Regions from separate parts of the Pseudomonas sp. LBUM1640 genome, predicted to be linked through region 3. Evidence: predicted binding sites of a transcription regulator. Region 3 holds the regulator's gene; each other region holds the start of a gene.
The links. Region 3 encodes sigma-54, which starts transcription at its own class of promoters, with help from an activator protein. Its sites were predicted from a motif close to ANTGGCATNNANNTTGCTNT; they were not measured.
Positions count from the first base shown of each region.

Region 1: ACA065_RS21785 (flagellar hook-length control protein FliK) is a predicted target of sigma-54. The motif match lies at 4,102-4,121, and genes of this name have one in related genera.
Region 2: glnA (glutamate--ammonia ligase) is a predicted target of sigma-54. The motif match lies at 1,987-2,006, and genes of this name have one in related genera.

Region 1 is NZ_CP166816.1:4,960,227-4,967,899, reverse strand. It holds gene ACA065_RS21800 (STAS domain-containing protein) at 692-997, shown strand; gene ACA065_RS21795 (SpoIIE family protein phosphatase) at 994-2,712, shown strand; gene ACA065_RS21790 (Hpt domain-containing protein) at 2,743-3,087, shown strand; gene ACA065_RS21785 (flagellar hook-length control protein FliK) at 4,171-5,523, shown strand; gene fliL (flagellar basal body-associated protein FliL) at 5,776-6,276, shown strand; gene fliM (flagellar motor switch protein FliM) at 6,286-7,254, shown strand; gene fliN (flagellar motor switch protein FliN) at 7,297-7,673, shown strand, end outside.
Region 2 is NZ_CP166816.1:389,062-396,734, reverse strand. It holds gene typA (translational GTPase TypA) at 1-178, opposite strand, end outside; gene thiI (tRNA uracil 4-sulfurtransferase ThiI) at 318-1,772, opposite strand; gene glnA (glutamate--ammonia ligase) at 2,107-3,513, shown strand; gene ACA065_RS01725 (chorismate mutase) at 3,761-4,297, shown strand; gene ACA065_RS01720 (hypothetical protein) at 4,317-5,039, shown strand; gene glnL (nitrogen regulation protein NR(II)) at 5,272-6,357, shown strand; gene ntrC (nitrogen regulation protein NR(I)) at 6,354-7,673, shown strand, end outside.
Region 3 is NZ_CP166816.1:1,038,497-1,046,169, reverse strand. It holds gene ACA065_RS04630 (KpsF/GutQ family sugar-phosphate isomerase) at 1-714, shown strand, start outside; gene ACA065_RS04625 (KdsC family phosphatase) at 715-1,239, shown strand; gene lptC (LPS export ABC transporter periplasmic protein LptC) at 1,248-1,820, shown strand; gene lptA (lipopolysaccharide transport periplasmic protein LptA) at 1,807-2,382, shown strand; gene lptB (LPS export ABC transporter ATP-binding protein) at 2,382-3,107, shown strand; gene ACA065_RS04605 (RNA polymerase factor sigma-54) at 3,292-4,785, shown strand; gene hpf (ribosome hibernation-promoting factor, HPF/YfiA family) at 4,861-5,166, shown strand; gene ptsN (PTS IIA-like nitrogen regulatory protein PtsN) at 5,179-5,643, shown strand; gene rapZ (RNase adapter RapZ) at 5,646-6,503, shown strand; gene ACA065_RS04585 (HPr family phosphocarrier protein) at 6,520-6,792, shown strand; gene ACA065_RS04580 (ZIP family metal transporter) at 6,830-7,673, opposite strand, start outside.

The DNA of each region.
Region 1 (7,673 bases), 3.0 Mb from region 3:
GCGATGCAGACACCTCGGTACATCAGGCATACCCAGCTGATGCCATCGCAGCGGTTCGGCGGTCCGACAAGCCAGCTCCCACATTGACCGAGTACACACATCTACCTGATGTACTGAGCTCAAAATGTGGGAGCGGGCTTGCTCGCGAATGCGGTGGGCCATTCACCAGGTGCATCAACTGACACACCGCCATCGGGAGCAAGTCGAACCGTCGCACCGCCCCTCCCACATTTAACCCAGTTCAGCTTCCAAGATCAGGTCGGCTGCCAGGCCGCCTCTGCTTTCGCTTTTGATCTAACCACTCAGGTCGGCTACTAGGCCGCCGTGCTCTTGCTTTTGATCTTGATTTTGATCTTAGGCGCCCTGTTAAACCACGCTGGCCTGCGTGAGGGCACACCGAGCCTAGGCGAGGTGCCGAGTGGTGGGGCAAGAGCCCTTTTGGTTACTTTTGGGGCTCTTTTCCAAAAGTAACCCGCCGTAAGGGCGGAACCAATGCCCGCCATCACCCAAACAACGGATATGTACCCAGCGCCCCCCAAGACAACCACAACACTCAATCTGTGAAAATGACGTATCGATGTCTACGCTCATCGCAAACAAACCAGCTACCACATTTGATTCGCTGTGTTGCCCAGATCCGGTTCACCTGCTAAACCTTGTTGCACATAGCCAATGACAAGGATGCAGTCATATGTCAGTCGTCTCAGAAGTCTCCCTGGATGGGAAAAAAGCAATGATCACGGTCAAGGGGCGGTTCGATTTCGGCAGTCACCAGGCTTTTCGTGAGGCCTACGAAAAGTTCTACAAGGTGCCCGAGGTCTACGTGGTGGACTTGAAGGAAGCCACCTACATGGACAGTTCGGCCCTGGGCATGCTCCTGCTGTTGCGTGACCATGCCGGTGGCGATAATGCCGAGGTGCAGGTGATCAACAGTAATTCCGATGTGCGCAAGATCCTCGCCATCTCCAACTTCGACAAACTGTTCGACATCAGTTGAGCAACCTGGCCCCCGTCCTTGAACCGCTGACGATCCTGATCGCCGAAGACAGCGCCGCCGATTTGCTGTTGCTGTCGACGATTATCCGCCGCCAGGGCCATCAGGTACTCACCGCCAAGAACGGCGCGCAAGCCGTTGAGGTGTTCACCCGCGAGCGCCCACAGCTGGTGTTGATGGACGCGTTGATGCCAGTGATGGACGGCTTTGAAGCCGCGCGCCAGATCAAGCAGTTGGCGGGCGAAGCACTGGTGCCGATCATCTTCCTCACTTCGCTGCGCGAGAGCGAAGCCCTGGCCCAATGCCTGGACGCCGGTGGCGATGACTTCCTGCCCAAGCCCTACAACCCACTGATCCTGGCGGCGAAGATCAACGCCATGGACCGCCTGCGTCGCCTGCAGGCCACGGTCTTGCAGCAGCGTGACTTGATCGCCAAGCACCACAACTATTTGCTGCATGAGCAGCGGGCCGCCAAGGCGGTGTTCGACAAGGTGGCGCATTCGGGCTGTATCAACGCGGCGCCGAACATTCGCTACCTGCAATCGCCCTATGCGTTGTTCAACGGCGACTTGCTGCTGGCGGCATACACGCCCTCGGGTGACATGCACGTGCTGCTTGGCGACTTCACCGGGCACGGGCTGCCGGCCGCCGTGGGTGCCATGCCGCTGGCAGAAGTGTTCTACGGCATGACCGCCAAGGGCTACGGCCTGGCGCAGACCCTGCGTGAGATGAACGCCAAGCTCAAGCGCATCCTGCCGGTGGACATGTTTTGCTGCGCCACGCTGATGTGCCTGAGTGCCCAGCGGCGCGTGGTGGAGGTGTGGAACGGCGGCATGCCCGAAGGCTATGTGCATGAAGTCGCCACGGGCAAGCGTACGCCGTTGGTGTCGCGGCACTTGCCGTTAGGCGTGCGCTCGGCCGAAACGTTTGATGACAGCACCGAAGTCTGGCCCATGGCCTTGGGCGATCGCGTGTTTTTGCTCTCTGATGGCGTGTTGGACACTGCCGACGCCAATGACCAGCTGTTCGGCGCCGAGCGCTTGCAGCAGGTGTTTGCGGCCAACTGCGAGCCTGACCGCCTGTTCGAAGATATTGAGCAGGCCCTGGCGGCGTTTCGTGGCCAGGCGCGGGATGACGTCAGCATGGTCGAGATCACTTTGCTGGCCGGCCAGCCGTTGCGTGCGGCCGAGCCGATGTACGCCGACAGCGGGCAGTCGTGCCCGCTGGACTGGTCGGTGAGTTTTGAATTTCGCGCGCAGACGCTCAAAAGTTACAACCCGTTGCCGTACCTGTTGCAACTGCTGCTGGAGATACACGGCCTGCGCGCGCAGAGCGGGGCGCTTTACAGCGTGATGGCTGAGTTGTATTCCAATGCGTTGGAGCATGGGGTGCTGGGCTTGGATTCGCGGCTCAAGCGCGATGCCCTGGGGTTTGCCGACTATTATCGCCAGCGCAATGAGCGGCTGGGGCAATTGAACAGCGGTTATGTGCGTGTGCATGTGCAGGTGGTGCCGACGGGCACCGGCGGTAAAATGACGTTGCGTATTGAAGACAGCGGCCCTGGGTTTGACGTGGAACAGGTGCTGGCTCGGCCTCTGGATGTCGACCGTCTGTCTGGCCGGGGCTTGAGCCTGGTGCGCCAACTGAGCAGCGATGTACGCTGGTCGGATGGCGGGCGTAGTGTGTGCGTGGAGTTTTGCTGGGGGGCTCTGGCATAATCCGCCGATTCTTGATCAAGGAGCGAGCAAGTGGCTGAGATTCATATGGACCCTGATGTGTTGTCGGGTTTGCAGGAGGTTATGGAGGGCGAGTATCCCAAGCTGCTCGATACCTTTCTGGACGATTCGCAGAAGCGCGTCGAGGCGTTGCGCAAGGCGCGCGATGATGCCAAGGCGTTGGGGCGGATTGCGCATAGCTTTAAAGGTAGCAGTGGGAACCTTGGGGCGGTGCGGTTGGCGCAGTTGTGTCAGCGGCTGGAAGCGGAGTCTGTTGAGTCTACGGCGGACTTGGGCGCCTTGGTTGATCAGATTGATCATGAGTTTGCTTTGGTTCGGCCGATGTATGAGTCGGAGCGGGAGCGGTTTCAGCTTTAGGTAGGTTGAGTACATATCCATTTCTGCGGTAACGGCCGCTTAGGGTTCCGCTCTTACAGCGGGTCACTTTTGGCAAACGCCCGGAATGCCGGCCCAGCCAAAAGTAACCAAAAGGTCTTTGCCCCACCACTCGGTGCCTCGCCTAGGCTCGGCATGCCCTCACTCCGGCTTGAATCCGTGGGCCGCCGCGATGGGCCATCCCTGGCCCAGCGCGGCTAACCCGGCGTCCTGCCGGGTTACCCACGGATTCAAGCCTGCGTTCGGCCATCGTGGTTAACGGGGCCTGTCAGATCAAGATCAAAATCTACAGCACGGCGGCCTAGTAGCCGACCTGAGTGGTTGAAGCAAAAGCAGGGCAAAAGCACAGCAAGAACAGATCAAAAGCAGGGCTGCTTTTCTGTGGGAGCTGGCTTGCCTGCGATGCAGACACCTCGGTACATCAGGCATACCTAGCTGATGCCATCGCAGGCAAGCCAGCTCCCACCTTTGACCGAGTACACACATCTACCTGATGTACTGAGCTCAAAATGTGGGAGCGGGCTTGCTCGCGAATGCGGTGTGTCAGTTACAAATAAACTGACTGAAACACCGCATTCGGGCAAGCCCCTCCCACATTTAACCCAGTTCAGCTTCCAAGAGCAGGTCGGCTGCCAGGCCGCCTTGGCTTTGCTTTTGATTCAACCACTCAGGTCGGCTATTAGGCCGCCGTGCTGTAGATCTTGATCTTGATTTTGATCTTAGGCGCCCCGTTAAACCACGCTGGCCTCACGCAGGCTTTGGAGCGGGGGTAAACCGGCAGGACGCCGGTTTAGCCGCGCTGGGCCATGGATGGCCCATCGCGGCGGCCCCCGCTCCAAAGCCTGCGTGAGGGCACACCGAGCCTAGGCGAGGTGCCGAGTGGTGGGGCAAGAGCCTTTTGGTTACTTTTGGGCTCTTTTCAAAAGTGACCCGCTGTAAGAGCGGAACCCATCTCAGCCGTTACGCAAATAACGGATATACACACAAAACCATAAACCTGGCCCAACTCTTGCTCTACCTCCATGACTGCATCCCCGATCCCCAATGCAGTGGAGACCTTTACCTATGCCAGTCGCCCCGAATTCGCTCCTTCAGGCTGCCCCCGCGGCCAAGCCTCAAGCGCCTGCCGCCACCCCTGCGGTAGCGGCTGCGGACCCGCGTGACAAGGGCCAGGGCTTCGCTCAAGTGTTTGCCAACCAAGGCTCGAAACCCACGGTAAAGACCGACGACACCCCGGCTAAACCCGCGAATAACAAGCCTTCCGACACCAGCGCCAAACCTGCGGCCAGCAACGACAAGCCTGCCGCCAGCACGCCAGCGGTTGCCGATAGCGGCAATTCCTTGCCTGCCAAGCCGCCTGCCACCTCCGACGACAGCGCCAGCAGTGACGACGACAAACCCACTGACCCGTCCCTGGTGCAGGAACCCCCCGTTGACCCGGTCGTCGACCCGGCCTTGATTGCCACCGTCACACCGGTTGCCGTTCCCGTGCCCGTAGAAACCCCGGCCCCGGTAGCCGCGACCAAGGGCGACAAGGCCCTGCCGGTCGCCGCAGCACCCGTCGCCGCGACAGAGGATGCCAAGCAACCGTCGTTCGACCCGGCAGCCGACCCACTGGATTCGATGCCGGCCGTGCGCCTGGCCATGGAGCAGGGCGGTCACGTCTCAGCCAGCAGCCAGACGTCGCAGAAGGCCGCACCGGCGCCGACCCAGGACCAGCCCACCGCCGCGCAGAATTTTGCCGCCGGCCTGGCCAATATGGTCGACCAGCAAGCCACCAAAGACAGCACTGACCAGGGCGGCGACAAAGCCTTCAGCGGCTTGATCGAAGGCGGCCTCAAAGATCTGAAAGACGCCAGCAGCGACACCCGCGTCGATGACTTCGCCAACCGCCTGGCCGCCCTGACCCAGGCCGCCACGCCGAAGACCGCGAATGCGTTGCCACCGGTCGCGAATGCGCCGTTGGCCATGCACCAGAGTGGCTGGACCGAGGAAGTGGTCAACCGCGTGATGTACCTGTCCAGCGCCAACCTCAAGTCGGCAGAGATTCAGTTGCAGCCGGCCGAGCTTGGGCGTCTGGATATCAAGGTCAACATGACGGCGGACCAACAAGCTCAGGTCACCTTCATGAGTGGTCACGCGGTGGTACGTGAAGCGTTGGAAACCCAGTCCGGCCGATTGCGCGAAATGTTTGCCCAGCAGGGCATGGGGCAGGTCGACGTTAACGTCTCCGACCAGTCCCGCGGCTGGCAAGGGCAGGGCCAGGAACAACAGCAACAGAACCAGGCACGTGGCGTGAGTGGCAGCGGTGGTCGCGGCGATGGCGGTGATGCCGGTGATCACGCTGAAGTGGCAGCGGCGGTCGCGCCGGTGACCCAGACGATAGTTGGCTCCAGTGCCGTCGATTACTACGCCTGATCTGAGCCCAACACAGGTCTAAATGTGGGAGCGGCGGTGCGACGATTCGACTTGCTCGCGAAAGCGCAGTGTCAGTCAAAAGATTCATCGACTGACCCACCGCATTCGCGAGCAAGTCGAATCGTCGCACCGCCGCTCCCACATTGAACTGTGGTGTTTCATCCATCCCCCATCAGCAGACAACTCTGGCATAACACTTGCTCTTGCCTTTCCGTAGATCTATGAATCCCAGAATAGTGACGGATTATTGGCATGGCGAAGAGCGACGACGCAGCAACTCCCCCCGCAGGCAAAGGCAAGCTCAAGCTTATCCTGTTGATCGTGCTGGGCCTGCTCCTGGCCATTGGCGCCTCGATTGGCGGCACCTGGTACATCATGCACAGCAGTGCTAGCAAACCGGCGCCCGCCGCCGAAACCGCCAGTAACGTCAAGCAACCGGCAATCTTCGAACCGATGCTGCCGGCCTTTGTTGCCAACTTCAATCAGAACGGCCGTCAGCGCTACTTGCAGGTGAGCATCACCTTGCTGGCGCGTAACCAGGCGGACCTGGATGCGCTCAAAGTGCACATGCCGGTGATCCGCAACAACCTGGTGATGCTGTTCTCCGGGCAAAGCTTCGACAGCTTGGCAACCCCGGTCGGCCAGGAAATGCTGCGTCAGAAGGTCACTGCCAGCGTGCAGGAAGTGGCCCAGAAAGAACTCGGCAAAGTCGTGGTCGAGCAGGCGCTCTTCACTAACTTCGTATTGCAGTAGGATCACGACATGGCCGTGCAAGACCTGCTGTCCCAGGATGAAATCGACGCGCTGTTGCATGGCGTCGACGATGGTCTGGTACAGACCGAAATGGCTGCCGAACCCGGTAGCGTCAAAAGTTATGACCTGACCAGCCAGGATCGCATCGTCCGTGGACGCATGCCGACGCTGGAGATGATCAACGAGCGTTTCGCCCGCTACACCCGTATCAGCATGTTCAACATGCTGCGCCGTTCGGCGGACGTGGCGGTGGGCGGCGTGCAGGTGATGAAGTTCGGCGAGTACGTGCACTCGCTGTACGTGCCCACCAGCCTCAACCTGGTCAAGATCAAGCCGCTGCGCGGCACCGCGCTGTTCATCCTCGACGCCAAATTGGTGTTTAAGCTGGTGGACAACTTCTTCGGCGGCGACGGCCGTCACGCCAAGATCGAAGGGCGTGAATTCACCCCCACCGAGTTGCGCGTGGTGCGCATGGTGCTGGAGCAGGCCTTCATCGACTTGAAGGAAGCCTGGCAGGCGATCATGGAAGTCAATTTCGAGTACATCAACTCGGAAGTGAACCCGGCCATGGCCAACATCGTCGGCCCCAGCGAAGCCATTGTGGTCTCCACCTTCCACATCGAACTCGATGGCGGTGGCGGCGACCTGCACGTGACCATGCCGTACTCGATGATCGAACCGGTGCGCGAGATGCTCGACGCCGGTTTCCAGTCCGACCTGGACGACCAGGACGAGCGCTGGGTCAAGGCCCTGCGCGAAGACCTGCTCGACGTCGACGTACCTTTGAGCGCCACTGTGGCCCGTCGCCAGTTGCGTTTGCGCGATATTTTGCACATGCAGCCGGGGGACATCATTCCCGTCGAGTTGCCGGAAGAACTGATCATGCGCGCCAACGGCGTGCCGTCATTCAAGGTCAAGCTGGGTTCCCATAAGGGCAACCTGGCGCTGCAAGTGGTTGAGCCGATCAACCGCCGCTGATGCACCCCCAATTATGATTGTTTGCTTCGCCGAGGACATGTAATGGCTACCGAACACGAGAACACTTCCGCCGAAGACCAGGCCCTGGCTGACGAATGGGCTGCGGCCCTGGAAGAAACCGGCGATGTTGGCCAGGACGATATCGACGCGCTACTGGCCGCCGATGCCGCCACCGCGCCGGCCGGCAACCGCCTGCCGATGGAAGAATTCGGCAGCGTGCCGAAGAACAACGACCCGGTGACCCTCGATGGCCCGAACCTGGATGTGATCCTCGACATCCCGGTGTCGATTTCCATGGAAGTGGGCAGCACCGAAATCAATATCCGCAACCTGCTGCAGCTCAACCAGGGTTCGGTGATCGAGCTCGACCGCCTGGCCGGCGAGCCGCTGGACGTGCTGGTCAACGGCACGCTGATCGC
Region 2 (7,673 bases), 650 kb from region 3:
TTTTAGCCAGGATGGTAATACCGCGCTCTTTTTCCTGGTCGTTGGAGTCCATCACGCGCTCGTCGTTGAGCTCGTTGCGCTCCAGGGTGCCGGATTGACGCAAGAGTTTGTCTACCAGGGTGGTTTTACCATGGTCAACGTGAGCAATGATGGCGATGTTACGTAGATTTTCGATCACTTGTGTATCTCGATCAGAGGATTCGGTGTGCTGACAGGTCGTGGCAGCGATTAACAGTAGAGTCAGGCCTTGCCGTTACAGCTTGACGGCAGAGTCGGGGGGCCGGTGACGCAGGCCACAGGCAAACAGCCCCGGGCTCTTAGCTCGGTCGATAAACGCGCACATTGGCATGCCCCTCACTGAGCAAATGGTGGGCATGCAGGCGACTCATCACGCCTTTGTCGCAATACAGCAGGTACTGACGGCTGTTATCCAGTTCCTTGAAACGCGCGTTCAATGCATAGAACGGCAGCGTTTGCACGTCGATGCCAGTGATTTCCAGCGGCTCATCTTCAGCGGCATCCGGGTGACGGATGTCGACGACGATCTGGCCGGCCAGGGCTTCGCTGACTTCTTCGATTTTCACGTCCTGGCCCAATTCGTCGATTACGCGATCGATCGGGACCATTTTGGCGTTCTCGAGCGCACGCTCCAGAATCGCCATGTCGAACTGTTGTTCTTCGTACTCCACGCGGTTGCGCTTGGCGTGGGTCTTGGGGTTCACCGAAATGACCCCACAGTATTCAGGCATGTGCTTGGCGAAGTCCGCCGTGCCGATTTCTTCGGCCAGGTCGATGATGTCCTGCTTGTGACTGGCGATCAGCGGGCGCAGCACCAGCTTCTCGGTCACGCAGTCGATCAACGACAGGTTCGGCAGCGTCTGGCTGGATACCTGGGAAATCGCTTCACCGGTCACCAGCGCGTCGATCTGTAACTGATCGGCGATTCTGGACGCAGCGCGCAACATCATACGCTTCAATACTACGCCCATATGACTGTTATCGACTTTGCCGAGAATTTCGCCGAGCACTTCCTCAAACGGCACGCTTACGAATAGCACGCGTTGGGAGCTGCCGTACTTCTTCCAGATAAAGTGCGCGACTTCCATCACGCCCAATTCATGTGCACGCCCGCCCAGATTAAAGAAGCAGAAGTGGCTCATCAGGCCGCGGCGCATGATCTGGTAGGCGGCCACCGTGGAATCGAAACCGCCGGACATCAGTACCAGGGTCTGTTCCAGGGCGCCCAGCGGGTAGCCGCCGATGCTGTTGTGCTGGCTGTGAATCACAAACAACCGTTGGTCGCGAATTTCCATGCGCACTTCAATTTGCGGTGCTTTCAGGGAGATTCCGGCTGCGCCGCACTCGCGACGCAGCTTGCTGCCGACGTATTTCTCGACGTCCATGGAGCTGAAAGTGTGCTTGCCGGCACGCTTGCAGCGCACCGAAAAGATCTTGCCTTCAAGCTCATTGCCGTAGTGCTGTTTGCACTTTTCGGTGATGTCATCGAAGTCGCCCAGCGGGTACTCATCCACCTGCAGGAAATGCGCGATGCCCGGCATGCAGCTCAGGCGCTCGGTCATGTCCTTCAAGGCTTTGGCGTCGGTAATACGGGTTTCCAGCTCGAGATTGTCCCACACGCCGTTCACCACCACAGCCGGGTCCAAGTCACGGAGCACGGCACGGATGTTCTTGGCCAACTGACGGATGAAACGCGTCCGTACCGGTCGGCTCTTGATGGTGATCTCGGGGAAGACTTTAACGATTAATTTCATGGAAACAGCGCGCGCCGGGCCTGCTGAAAAAGGGGGGCGCGGATTATAGCGGAAATCGCTCAAGGTTTAACCAGTTAATATGCATTGCCCATAACGTGCACCAAAACGGGTCATTTACACAAATTAACGCTACATTGCAGTGCGTTATTTATTCCGCTTCAGCGGATTGCACCGTTATAGGGGCCATTTTGAGGCAAAAAGGCCATGTTGGCGCACTGGCATGCAATTTGCTCTCTTGTGAGGCAGGTTGCCTTGGTCGAGTATTCGCGCCGGCATCACCCACATTCTAAGGGCTAACTCCACTACCCCAGCCCGAAGCCACCCGGAGGACACCATGTCGAAGTCGGTTCAACTCATCAAAGATCATGACGTTAAATGGATTGATCTGCGCTTCACGGACACTAAAGGTACTCAGCACCACGTGACCATGCCGGCTCGCGACGCGCTGGATGATGCTTTCTTCGAAGAAGGCAAAATGTTCGACGGTTCCTCCATTGCTGGCTGGAAAGGCATCGAAGCTTCCGACATGATCCTGATGCCGGACGACAGCACTGCCGTTCTCGACCCGTTCACCGAAGACCCAACCCTGATCATCGTCTGCGACGTGATCGAGCCTTCGACCATGCAAGGCTACGACCGCGACCCACGTGCGATCGCCAAGCGTGCCGAGGAATACCTGAAGTCGACCGGTATCGGCGACACCGTATTCGTAGGCCCGGAGCCAGAATTCTTCATCTTTGATTCGGTCAAGTTCAAGTCCGACATCTCCGGCTCCATGTTCAAGATCTTCTCCGAACAAGGTTCGTGGATGTCCGACCAGGACATCGAAGGCGGCAACAAAGGCCACCGTCCAGGCGTCAAAGGTGGCTACTTCCCAGTTCCGCCGTTCGACCACGACCACGAAATCCGTACCTCCATGTGCAACGCCATGGAAGAAATGGGCCTGGTCATCGAAGTTCACCACCACGAAGTGGCGACTGCCGGCCAGAACGAAATCGGTGTGAAGTTCAACACCCTGGTGGCCAAGGCTGACGAAGTTCAGACCCTGAAGTACTGCGTACACAACGTGGCTGATGCCTACGGCCGTACCGCTACCTTCATGCCTAAGCCGCTGTATGGCGATAACGGTTCGGGTATGCACGTTCACCTGTCCATCGCCAAAGATGGCAAGAACACCTTCGCTGGCGAAGGTTATGCCGGCCTGTCCGACACTGCCCTGTACTTCATCGGCGGTATCATCAAGCACGGTAAGGCCCTGAACGGCTTCACCAACCCGTCGACCAACTCCTACAAGCGTCTGGTCCCAGGTTTCGAAGCACCGGTAATGCTGGCTTACTCGGCCCGTAACCGTTCCGCTTCGATCCGTATTCCTTACGTGTCCAGCCCTCGCGCTCGCCGTATCGAAGCGCGCTTCCCGGACCCGGCTGCCAACCCATACCTGGCCTTCGCTGCCCTGGTAATGGCTGGCCTGGACGGCATCCAGAACAAGATCCACCCTGGCGACGCCGCCGACAAAAACTTGTACGACCTGCCGCCTGAAGAGGCCAAAGAGATCCCACAAGTGTGCGGCAGCCTGAAAGAAGCCCTGGAAGAGCTGGACAAGGGCCGTGCGTTCCTGACCAAGGGCGGCGTATTCAGCGACGACTTCATCGATGCCTACATCGAGCTGAAAAGCGAAGAAGAAATCAAAGTGCGCACCTTCGTACACCCACTGGAATACGAGCTGTACTACAGCTGCTGATCCGGTAGCGCCGCGTCTTAAGAGCGGCGTGACGAAAAAGACCTCCCTCGGGAGGTCTTTTTTTTGCCTGGGTTTTCGCGCGTAACGGGGAGGTTAAAGTAGCCTTGGACTGATGCAGCTTCAGTTCTGTAAACCCAATCAAACATGTGGGAGCGGGCTTGCTCGCGAATGCGGTGGATCAGGCACCAGATGCATCGACTGAACAACCGTATTCGCGAGCAAGCCCGCTCCCACAAGGAGATCACCGTTGAAACATAGACTTGTATTCGCTCTGCTATTCGTCAGCGCCAGTGCCTGCGCCGCACCGCCTACTCTCGCGCCGCTGCTCGACAGCATCGCCGAGCGCCTGGCCATCGCCGACCAGGTGGCGCTGAGCAAATGGGACAGCCACAAGGCCGTGGAAGATCGCCCCAGGGAACAGGCTGTGATCGCCAGCGTGAGGGCCCAGGCCTCCAGCTACAACCTGGCACCTGAAGCCGCAGAGCAGTTCTTCAGCGCCCAGATTGAAGCGAACAAATTGGTGCAATACACCCGGCTGTCCGACTGGCAGCTTAAAGGCAAGGCACCCGACACCCCGCGCCCCGATCTGGTCGGCAAGATTCGCCCCCAACTGGACCAACTGCAAAAACGCCTGCTGCAACAATTGGCGGATTTCAGCCCCGAACGCAGCAACCCACAGTGCCCGCAATGGCTGGCCCAAGCCGTGCACGAACCGCTTCACGACCCGCTGGCCCAAATCGCAATGACCCGCGCCACGGCCGAGCTGTGCATCTATACGCCGTGACAGGCACGGGCCTACTTCATTGAAGGCCCTTTCCCACATTCTTTTTACACCGCAGAAATGTCTGATACATCCCGTGGAATCAAGCCTCTACGATGCAGCGTCCAGCCGCCACCCGCCGACGTACTTCGCGATGAATCTCTCCTGCCAGTTCCTGTGCTCACTGACGCTAGCACTCAGCCAACCGTCCGAAGCACAACCGACCAGCGACCCCGAACACCCGACCTGGACGGTGGAGGCGCCTTATCCGGAAAGTACGATCATCAACGCCAGAATCAATGGCAAAGCCACTCACGCAGAAAAAACCAGCATTGCGATCCTGCAAGTCGCCTGCTACAGCGGCCCCTCACGCCCCATGATCTCGCTGCTCACCCACACGGACGAACTGCACTTCAACCCCAACATTTATGAAGGCCCGGACGCCCGGTCCTCCGGGCCGCTCAGCCTCACAACCGGCGCCCTCCCAGCGCGAACCTACCGCGTGAACGGCTACTACAGCGCAGAGCCAACTCAGCAGCACGGCGTGCTGTTCAAATTCATCATGCCAGCCAATCGCCAAGAGCTGCGCGAGTGGATCGCCAATAAAAGGCACGATCAACTCATCACGATGACATTACCTTCAGCCATCCCAGGTGATTCGCCGCTGACCGCTGAATTTGTCCTCCCTCAAAACAGTGGCGGTCTGCAAGAAATCGTCAAATCCTGCCTCAACAACCGAAAAAACACGCCTAAAAAACCTTCCTGAACACACTGCGCAAATCTGCACTATATTGGTGCGATACGCCGCACCCTTCCCACTCGAACAGCCCATTTTGGTTCGAATCTTCCCGAGCAAGCTGGCAGAACGCCACAGTTTCGAGCCTTAAACCCTTATTTCAGGGCTTTAACGCTTCTTTTCGGAGCCTTGGTTTGGTTTTTGCATTTTCCTTGTATCAGCGTGTGCCTCAAGCCCGCGCCTTGCTCCAAAAGAGGTCCTGATGACCATCAGCGATGCACTGCACCGTTTGCTACTCGACAACCTGACCACCGCGACCATATTGCTCAATGACGACCTGCGTCTTGAGTATATGAACCCGGCGGCGGAGATGCTCCTGGCCATCAGCGGCCAGCGCAGCCATGGGCAGTTCATCAGCGAATTGTTCACCGAGTCGGCCGAAGCCTTGAGCTCGTTGCGCCAAGCGGTGGAGCAGGCCCACCCGTTCACCAAGCGCGAAGCGATGCTCACCGCCCTTACCGGCCAGACGCTGACCGTCGACTACGCCGTAACCCCAATCCTGAGCAACGGCGCCACCTTGCTGCTGCTCGAAGTACACCCGCGCGACCGCCTGCTGCGCATCACCAAAGAAGAAGCGCAGCTGTCCAAGCAGGAAACCAGCAAAATGCTGGTGCGCGGCCTGGCCCATGAGATCAAGAACCCATTGGGCGGGATTCGCGGCGCGGCGCAGCTGTTGGCCCGGGAGCTGCCAGAGGAGCATCTCAAGGACTACACCAACGTCATCATCGAGGAGGCCGACCGCCTGCGTAACCTGGTCGACCGCATGCTCGGCTCCAATAAACTACCGTCGCTGGCGATGACTAACGTGCACGAGGTACTGGAGCGCGTTTGCCAGCTGGTGGAAGCCGAAAGCCAAGGCTGCATCACGCTGGTGCGCGATTACGACCCAAGCATTCCTGACGTGTTGATCGACCGCGAGCAGATGATCCAGGCGGTGCTCAATATCGTGCGCAACGCCATGCAGGCCATCAGCAGCCAGAACGAGCTGCGCCTGGGCCGCATCAGCCTGCGCACCCGCGCCTTGCGCCAGTTCACCATCGGCCATGTGCGCCACCGCCTGGTAACCAAAGTCGAGATCATCGACAACGGCCCAGGCATTCCTGCGGAACTGCAAGAAACCATCTTTTTCCCCATGGTCAGCGGCCGCCCGGACGGCACCGGGCTGGGCCTGGCCATTACCCAGAACATCATCAGCCAGCACCAGGGTCTGATCGAATGTGAAAGCCATCCCGGCCACACCACGTTCTCGATCTTTCTGCCTCTGGAACAAGGAGCCCCATCGACATGAGCCGTAGTGAAACTGTGTGGATCGTCGATGACGACCGTTCTATCCGCTGGGTCCTGGAGAAAGCCTTGCAACAGGAAGGCATGACCACCCAGAGCTTCGACAGCGCCGACGGGGTGATGAGCCGCCTGGCTCGCCAGCAGCCCGACGTGATCATCTCCGACATCCGCATGCCCGGCGCCAGTGGCCTGGACTTGCTGGCGCGGATTCGCGAGCAGCACCCACGTTTGCCGGTGATCATCATGACCGCGCATTCGGACCTGGACAGCGCTGTCGCGTCCTATCAGGGCGGCGCCTTTGAGTACCTGCCCAAGCCGTTCGACGTGGACGAGGCGGTGGCGCTGGTAAAACGCGCCAACCAGCACGCCCAGGAACAGCAAAACCAGGAAGCCCCACCTGCGCTGACTCGCACCCCGGAAATCATCGGCGAAGCGCCGGCGATGCAGGAAGTGTTTCGCGCCATCGGGCGTTTGAGCCATTCCAACATCACCGTGCTGATCAACGGCGAGTCTGGCACCGGTAAAGAGCTGGTGGCGCATGCACTGCACCGTCACAGCCCACGGGCGGCTTCGCCGTTTATCGCGCTGAACATGGCGGCGATCCCGAAAGATTTGATGGAGTCCGAGCTGTTCGGCCATGAGAAAGGCGCGTTCACCGGCGCCGCCAACTTGCGTCGCGGCCGCTTTGAACAGGCTGACGGCGGCACGCTGTTCCTCGACGAAATCGGCGATATGCCGGCCGACACCCAGACCCGCTTGCTGCGCGTATTGGCTGACGGTGAGTTCTATCGCGTTGGCGGGCACACGCCGGTCAAGGTCGACGTGCGCATTATCGCGGCGACGCACCAAAACCTGGAAACCCTGGTACACGCGGGCAAGTTCCGCGAGGACTTGTTCCACCGCCTGAACGTGATCCGCATCCACATCCCACGGATGTCGGACCGTCGCGAAGATATTCCGACGCTCGCGCGGCACTTCCTCAGCCGCGCTGCCCAGGAGCTGGCTGTCGAGCCGAAGCTTTTGAAAAGCGAGACCGAGGAATACCTCAAGAACCTGCCGTGGCCAGGCAACGTGCGCCAGCTGGAGAACACTTGCCGCTGGATCACCGTGATGGCGTCCGGCCGCGAAGTGCATATCAGCGACCTGCCGCCTGAGCTGCTCAGCCTGCCGCAGGATTCAGCCCCCGTGACCAACTGGGAGCAGGCGCTGCGCCAGTGGGCCGACCAGGCGTTGGCACGCGGCCAATCGAACCTGCTCGACAGCGCCGTACCGGCGTTCGAGCGGATCATGATCGAAACCGCCTTGAAGCACACCGCCGGC
Region 3 (7,673 bases):
ATGATCACCAAGGACGACATCATTCTGGCGCTGTCGAACTCCGGCACCACCAATGAAATCGTGACGTTGCTGCCGCTGATCAAGCGCCTGGGCATCAAGATGATCAGCGTCACCGGCAACCCGGAATCCACGCTGGCCAAGGCCGCCGAAGTTAATCTGAATGTGCATGTAGCCCATGAAGCCTGCCCGCTGAACCTGGCACCGACCTCCTCCACTACCGCCGCTTTGGTCATGGGCGACGCGCTGGCCGTGGCACTGCTGGAAGCCCGCGGTTTTACCGCTGAAGACTTTGCGTTTTCCCACCCAGGCGGTGCCCTCGGCCGTCGCCTGCTGCTGAAAGTCGAAAATGTCATGCACTCGGGCGATGAGTTGCCCCACGTGCAGCGCGGCACCTTGCTGAAGGACGCGCTGATGGAAATGACCCGCAAGGGCCTGGGCATGACCGTGATCCTGGAAGCCGACGGGCGACTGGCCGGGGTGTTCACCGACGGTGACCTGCGCCGCACCCTGGACCGCACCATCGATATCCACACCGCAACTATTGACGCGGTAATGACGCCACACGGCAAGACCGCCCGCCCCGAAATGCTTGCAGCCGAAGCATTGAAGATCATGGAAGACCACAAGATCGGCGCGCTGGTGGTGGTCAATAGCGACGACCGCCCGATTGGCGCCCTGAACATGCACGACTTGCTGCGTGCGGGAGTGATGTAAATGTCCAGCGACCTGTTGCAACGCGGTAAAAACATCAAGCTGGCGATTTTCGACGTCGATGGCGTGCTGACCGATGGCCGCCTGTACTTTCTCGAAGACGGCAGCGAATTCAAGACGTTCAACACGCTCGACGGCCAAGGCATCAAGATGCTGATGGCCGCGGGCGTGCAAACGGCGATTATCAGTGGTCGAAAAACACCGGTAGTGGAACGCCGCGCACAAAACCTGGGGATTCCTCACCTGTATCAGGGCCGTGAGGATAAACTGGTGGTTCTGGACGAGCTTCTTGGCCAACTCAACCTAAGCTATGAGCAAGTCGCCTACCTGGGTGACGATCTGCCTGACCTGCCGGTGATTCGCCGGGTGGGCCTGGGCATGGCCGTCGCGAATGCCGCGGCGTTTGTTCGTGAACACGCCCACGGCATTACTACCGCACGTGGCGGTGAAGGTGCTGCCCGCGAGTTCTGCGAGTTGATCCTGCGCGCCCAAGGCAGCCTTGAAGCGGCCCACGCCGCCTACCTATAGAGCTTTTTATGCTGAGCAAAAAGATTCGCAACTTCCTGCTATTCGCAGTGATCGCCGCGCTGTTCCTGGCGGTGGGCTACTGGAATATCAGCCCGGAGCGCTTCCTAGACAAGCCTGTAGCGGCTGTCGATGAAAGCGCTATCGCCTATTACGCCATCAACGCTCACACCATACAGTTCCTGCCCGATGGCAAGGTTCAGTACGAAATGACCGCTGACAAAGTCGAGAACCTCAAGGCCACGGATGTCAGCCTGCTGACCAATCCCGACCTGAACCTCTACCGGGGCACCGAGTTCCCATGGCATGTCACCAGCAAGCGCGGTGAGGTGAACAAGGGCGGCACTCAGGTGGAACTGATCGACTCGGTGCGCGTTGCGCGCACTGACGACAAGAACCGCGACACCATCATTACCAGCAGTCGCATGACCGTTTTCCCACAACAGCAATATGCGCAGACCGAGCAAGACGTTAGAATCGACGGCGCTGGCGGTGTATCGACTGGCAAGGGAATGAAAGCGTATTTGAAAGAAAGCAGGATACACCTGCTATCGAACGTAAGAGGACAGTATGAGGCTCGTTAAAACCCTCCCTATTTTGCTCGGTCTGGGCGCAGCACTGGGAAGCGTGAGCGCCTGGGCTCTGCCGAACGATAGCCAGCAACCGATCCACATTCAGGCTGACGATGCGCAGCTGGATGACAAGCAAGGTGTAGCCACCTACACCGGCGCCGTGATCATCACCCAAGGTTCGATGAAAATCACCGGCAATACGGTGACGCTCACGCGCACCCCGGCCGGTGACATTGACGTGGTGACTTCGGTGGGCAACCTGGCCTATTTCGAACAGAAGCAGGCGCCTGCCGATACTGCCCCGATGAAAGGCTACGGCAAGACCATCCAGTACCACGCCCAGCAGAACCGCATTGTCCTGATCGATCAGGCCAAAGTGGTCAGCACCGATGGCAACACCACGGAAGGTGAAAAAATCACCTATGACACCGTGAAACAGATCGCCCAGGCCGGCCGCGCCAATGGCACCAAGGTCTCCACCGCTCGCCCGCGTATCGACATGGTTATCCAGCCTAAGCAGAAAGCTGACGCGACCAAGCCGGCGCCGAAACCCGACGCGAAGAAGGCGAACTAATGGCAACCCTGAAAGCCCAGCATTTGGCCAAGGCCTATAAAAGCCGTCAGGTCGTACGCGACGTGAGCCTGTCGATCGACAGCGGCCAGATCGTCGGCTTGCTTGGCCCGAACGGTGCCGGCAAGACCACATGCTTCTATATGATCGTCGGCCTGGTTCAGGCGGATCAAGGGCGCGTACTGATCGACGACCTGGACGTCAGCCACCAGCCGATGCACGGTCGTGCACGCGCCGGTATCGGCTATCTTCCCCAGGAAGCGTCGATCTTCCGCAAACTGTCGGTTGCCGATAACATCATGGCGATCCTCGAGACCCGCAAGGAACTCGACCGTGACGGCCGTCGCAAGGAGCTGGAAAGCCTGCTGCAGGAATTCCACATCAACCACATTCGTGACAACCTGGGCATGAGTTTGTCCGGTGGTGAGCGTCGTCGCGTCGAAATCGCCCGCGCCCTGGCCACTGCACCGAAATTCATCCTGCTGGACGAACCGTTTGCCGGCGTCGACCCGATCTCGGTTGGCGACATCAAGCAGATCATCCATCACCTCAAGGCCAAGGGTATCGGCGTGCTGATCACCGACCACAACGTCCGTGAGACCCTCGATATCTGTGAAACAGCTTATATCGTCAACGATGGCCAGCTGATCGCCGAAGGCGACTCCGCCACCATCCTGGCTAACGAACTGGTCAAGGAAGTGTACCTGGGCCACGAGTTCCGCCTGTAAGCACTGTGGTGTCTGGCCATTCGCCAAGGCGCGCGGGAGTCAATAAAAACCTCCATTTTTTTATTGTTACCGCGCTCTAGGCAAAGCCCCCGATATCAGGCATATAATTTGCTTATGTTTGGCGCTCACGCGCCCTGTCGTGGATGGCGCATTGCGCCGGCGAATAAGGTGTTAAGCCCCTGCCATGAAACCATCGCTAGTCCTGAGAATGGGCCAGCAGCTGACGATGACACCGCAGCTGCAACAGGCCATCCGCCTGCTCCAATTGTCGACCCTGGACCTGCAACAGGAAATCCAGGAGGCCCTGGAGTCCAATCCGATGCTCGAACGCCAGGAAGAAGGCGACGACTTCGATAATGCAGACCCGCTGGCCGACAACATCGAGCAAAAACCCAACGCCGACGTGCAGGAACCCTCCTATCAGGAAACCGCCCCTACGGTGGACAACCTTGAGGAAGGCGAATGGAACGAGCGCATTCCCAACGAGCTTCCCGTGGACACCGCGTGGGAAGACGTCTACCAGACCAGCGCCAGCAGCCTGCCGAGCAACGATGATGACGAGTGGGATTTCACCACCCGCACGTCCGCCGGCGAGAGCCTGCAGAGCCATTTGCTGTGGCAGCTGAACCTGGCACCGATGTCCGACACTGATCGCCTGATCGCCGTCACCCTGATCGACTGCATCAATAACCAGGGCTACCTGGACGAAACCCTCGATGAAATTCTCGAGGCGTTCGACCCGGAGCTGGACATTGAGCTGGACGAAATCGAAGCCGTCCTGCACCGCATCCAACAATTCGAGCCTGCCGGCATTGGTGCCCGCACCCTCAGCGAATGCCTGCAGCTGCAACTGCGTCAACTGCCCGCCAAGACCCCTTGGCTTGCCGAGGCCCAGCGCCTGGTCACCGACTACATCGACCTGCTGGGCAGCCGCGACTACAGCCAGTTGATGCGCCGCATGAAGCTCAAGGAAGATGACCTGCGCCAGGTCATCGAGCTGGTACAGAGCCTCAACCCTCGCCCAGGCTCGCAGATCGAGTCCAGCGAAGCCGAGTATGTCGTGCCCGATGTGATCGTGCGCAAGGACAATGAGCGCTGGCTGGTGGAGCTGAACCAGGAATCGGTGCCACGCCTGCGCGTCAACCCGCAATACGCAGGCTTTGTGCGCCGCGCCGACACCAGCGCCGACAACACCTTCATGCGCAACCAGTTGCAGGAAGCGCGCTGGTTCATCAAGAGCCTGCAAAGCCGCAACGAAACCCTGATGAAAGTGGCTACCCAGATCGTCGAGCACCAGCGCGGCTTCCTGGAATATGGCGACGAGGCCATGAAACCGCTGGTGCTGCATGACATCGCCGAAGCGGTGGGCATGCACGAATCGACGATTTCGCGGGTGACCACGCAAAAATTCATGCATACCCCACGGGGTATTTATGAGTTGAAATACTTTTTCTCCAGCCACGTCAGCACCTCCGAGGGCGGCGAATGCTCGTCCACGGCGATCCGCGCGATCATCAAAAAACTGGTTGCCGCGGAAAATCAGAAAAAGCCATTGAGTGACAGTAAGATCGCTGGTTTACTGGAGGCACAAGGCATTCAGGTCGCCCGTCGAACCGTCGCCAAGTACCGCGAGTCCCTCGGGATCGCGCCTTCCAGCGAGCGTAAGCGTTTGATGTGACGGGCGGGCCATAGCGTTCCAGTGGCGGGTATTCCTACCCGTCGCTTTATGCACTGGCAACGAAGGAGAAGCTGTATGCAAGTCAACATCAGTGGACACCATGTAGAAGTCACCCCTCCATTGCGCGAATATGTCGAGCAGAAGCTGAAGCGGCTTGAGGGTCATTTTGACAAGATCACCAATGTGCAAGTGATCATGAAGGTCGACAAACTCCAGCAGAAAATCGAGGCGACCCTCCAGATTCCCGGCGGCGAAGTAGTCGCCAATGCCGAGCATGAAGACATGTATGCATCAATTGATGCCTTGACTGACAAGCTTGACCGCCAACTTAAAAAGCATAAGGAAAAGCAGCAGAGCCTTCTTCAGGGCACAGGCCGCTAACACTCCCCACCCATGATCCGACTTGAAACCATCCTGACCCCCGGCCGTTCCCTCGTGAACGTGCCGGGCGGCAGTAAAAAGCGCGCCCTCGAACAAATTGCCAACCTGATCGGCCGCGAAGTGCCCGAACTGGATACGCAAGCTGTGTATGAGGCACTTATCGCCCGTGAAAAACTTGGTTCAACCGGTTTTGGCAACGGTATCGCGATTCCACACTGCCGCCTGCAAGGCTGTGAAGCGCCAGTGAGTGCCCTGCTGCACCTCGACGCCCCAATCGATTTCGACGCCATCGACGGCGCGCCGGTCGACCTGCTGTTCGTTCTGCTGGTCCCGCAAGCCGCCACCGATGCGCACCTGGAACTGCTCCGGCAGATTGCCAGCATGCTCGACCGCAAGGAAGTACGCGACAAACTGCGCAGTGCCAGCAGCAACGAGGCGCTCTATCAGGTTGTCCTGGATGAACAAAACGGGCAGTAATCATGCGTTTGATCATCGTCAGCGGCCGCTCCGGCTCGGGTAAAAGTACTGCCCTCAACGTTCTTGAGGACAACGGCTTCTATTGCATTGATAACCTGCCCGCGGGCCTGCTGCCGGAACTGGCGGAGCGCGCGCTGATCCACACGGAACTGGCGCAACCTCTGGTTGCCGTTTCGATCGATGCCCGTAACCTGCCCAGCCACCTTGAGCGATTCCCGCAATTGCTCGAGGAAGTACGTGCCAAGCATATTCATTGCGACGTGCTGTACCTGGATGCCGACGAGGAAACGCTGCTCAAGCGCTTCTCCGAGACCCGCCGACGCCACCCCCTCAGCAGTTCCCACCGCTCGCTGGCCGAAGCCATCGAGGACGAGACCACGCTGTTAGGGCCGATCATTGATCTCGCCGACCTCAAGATCAACACCACCGGCCTGAACCTGTATCAGTTGCGCGATGCCATCAAGCTGCGTTTGCTGAACCAACCCGAGCCCGGTACGGCATTTCTCGTCGAGTCATTCGGTTTCAAGCGCGGTATGCCCGTGGATGCCGACCTGGTCTTCGATGTGCGCTGCCTGCCCAATCCTTATTGGAAGCCGGAACTGCGCGATCAGTCCGGGCTGGATCAACCGGTGGCTGAATACCTGGCCGCGCAACCGGATGTGGAGGAGATGTTCCAGGATATCTCCAGCTACCTGCTCAAATGGTTGCCGCGCTTTGCTGCGAGCAATCGGGCCTATGTCACCATTGCCATTGGCTGCACCGGTGGTCACCATCGCTCCGTCTACCTGACAGAACGCCTGGGCCAGGTGCTGCAACAAACCCTCAAGAACGTCCAGGTTCGCCACCGCGACCTTAGCTGAAAGGAACACCCCCGCGATGCCCGCTCTGGAAATTGAAATCATCAACAAGCTGGGCCTGCACGCTCGCGCTTCCGCCAAATTCGTCGGCGTTGCCGGGCAATTTCCCTGCGAGATCTACGCCGGGCGCACGCCGCAATCCATGGTCAACGGTAAGAGCATCATGTCCATGATGATGCTGGCCGCCGGCAAGGGCACCAAGATTCACTTGAAGACGCAAGGCGAGCAAGAACAGGAAGCGATGGACGCTTTGGTGAAGTTGATCAATAACTTCTTTGACGAGGGTGAGTAAACTCACCGTTTAAGACAGGCGTGAGGCCGCAATAGCCTCACCCTAACGCAGTATCCATCACCATCATCAAGCAGAACCCGATGCACAACCCGAGGCTGGCGAGCTTTTCGTTGCCGTTACGCCGTGATTCGGGAATGACTTCATGCGTCACCACCAACAGCATGGCCCCCGCGGCCAGCGCCAGCCCCAAAGGCAACAGCACTTCGGCCAAGCTCACCAGCCAGGCACAGAGGACGGCAAACACCGGCTCAACCAGGCCTGACGCCGCGCCGATCAGAAAAGCTTTGACTCGCGACATCCCGGCCCCAGCCAAAACCAAGGCAATCACCAAACCTTCCGGCACGTCCTGCAGGGCAATGCCCATGGCCAAGCTGTCGGCATCCGGCATCCCGCCACCTGCCGAGACGCCCACGGCCATGCCTTCCGGGATGTTGTGGGCAATGATGGCAAACACAAAGAGCCAGATTCGCGGCGGAATAACCGGTTTATCCGGCGTGCCCACCAGCATTTCCGGGCTGGCACCAGAGACCTTGCGGTCGACCAGGTACAGACCGAATGCCCCCAACATGATGCCGAAACTGATCAAGCCACTGGCGCCCCAAGGCGAAAGCCCCAAGCTCTCAGCGGCGGCAATACCGGGGACGACCAGCGAAAATGCCGTCGCCGCCAACATGACCCCGGCACCGAAGCCCAGCAAAGTATCACTGAGCGCCACCGGCATCCGACGAATCACCAGCACCGGGACCGCGCCCAGCGCCGTGCCAAGCGCGCAGATCGCTCCGCCCTGCAAGGCACGCAGGATGCGCGGTTCAAGATCCAGCCAGGCCAGCCCGTGGGCCACCAGCAATGCAGTGCCTGCCAATAGCAGCAGCGAGCCAAAC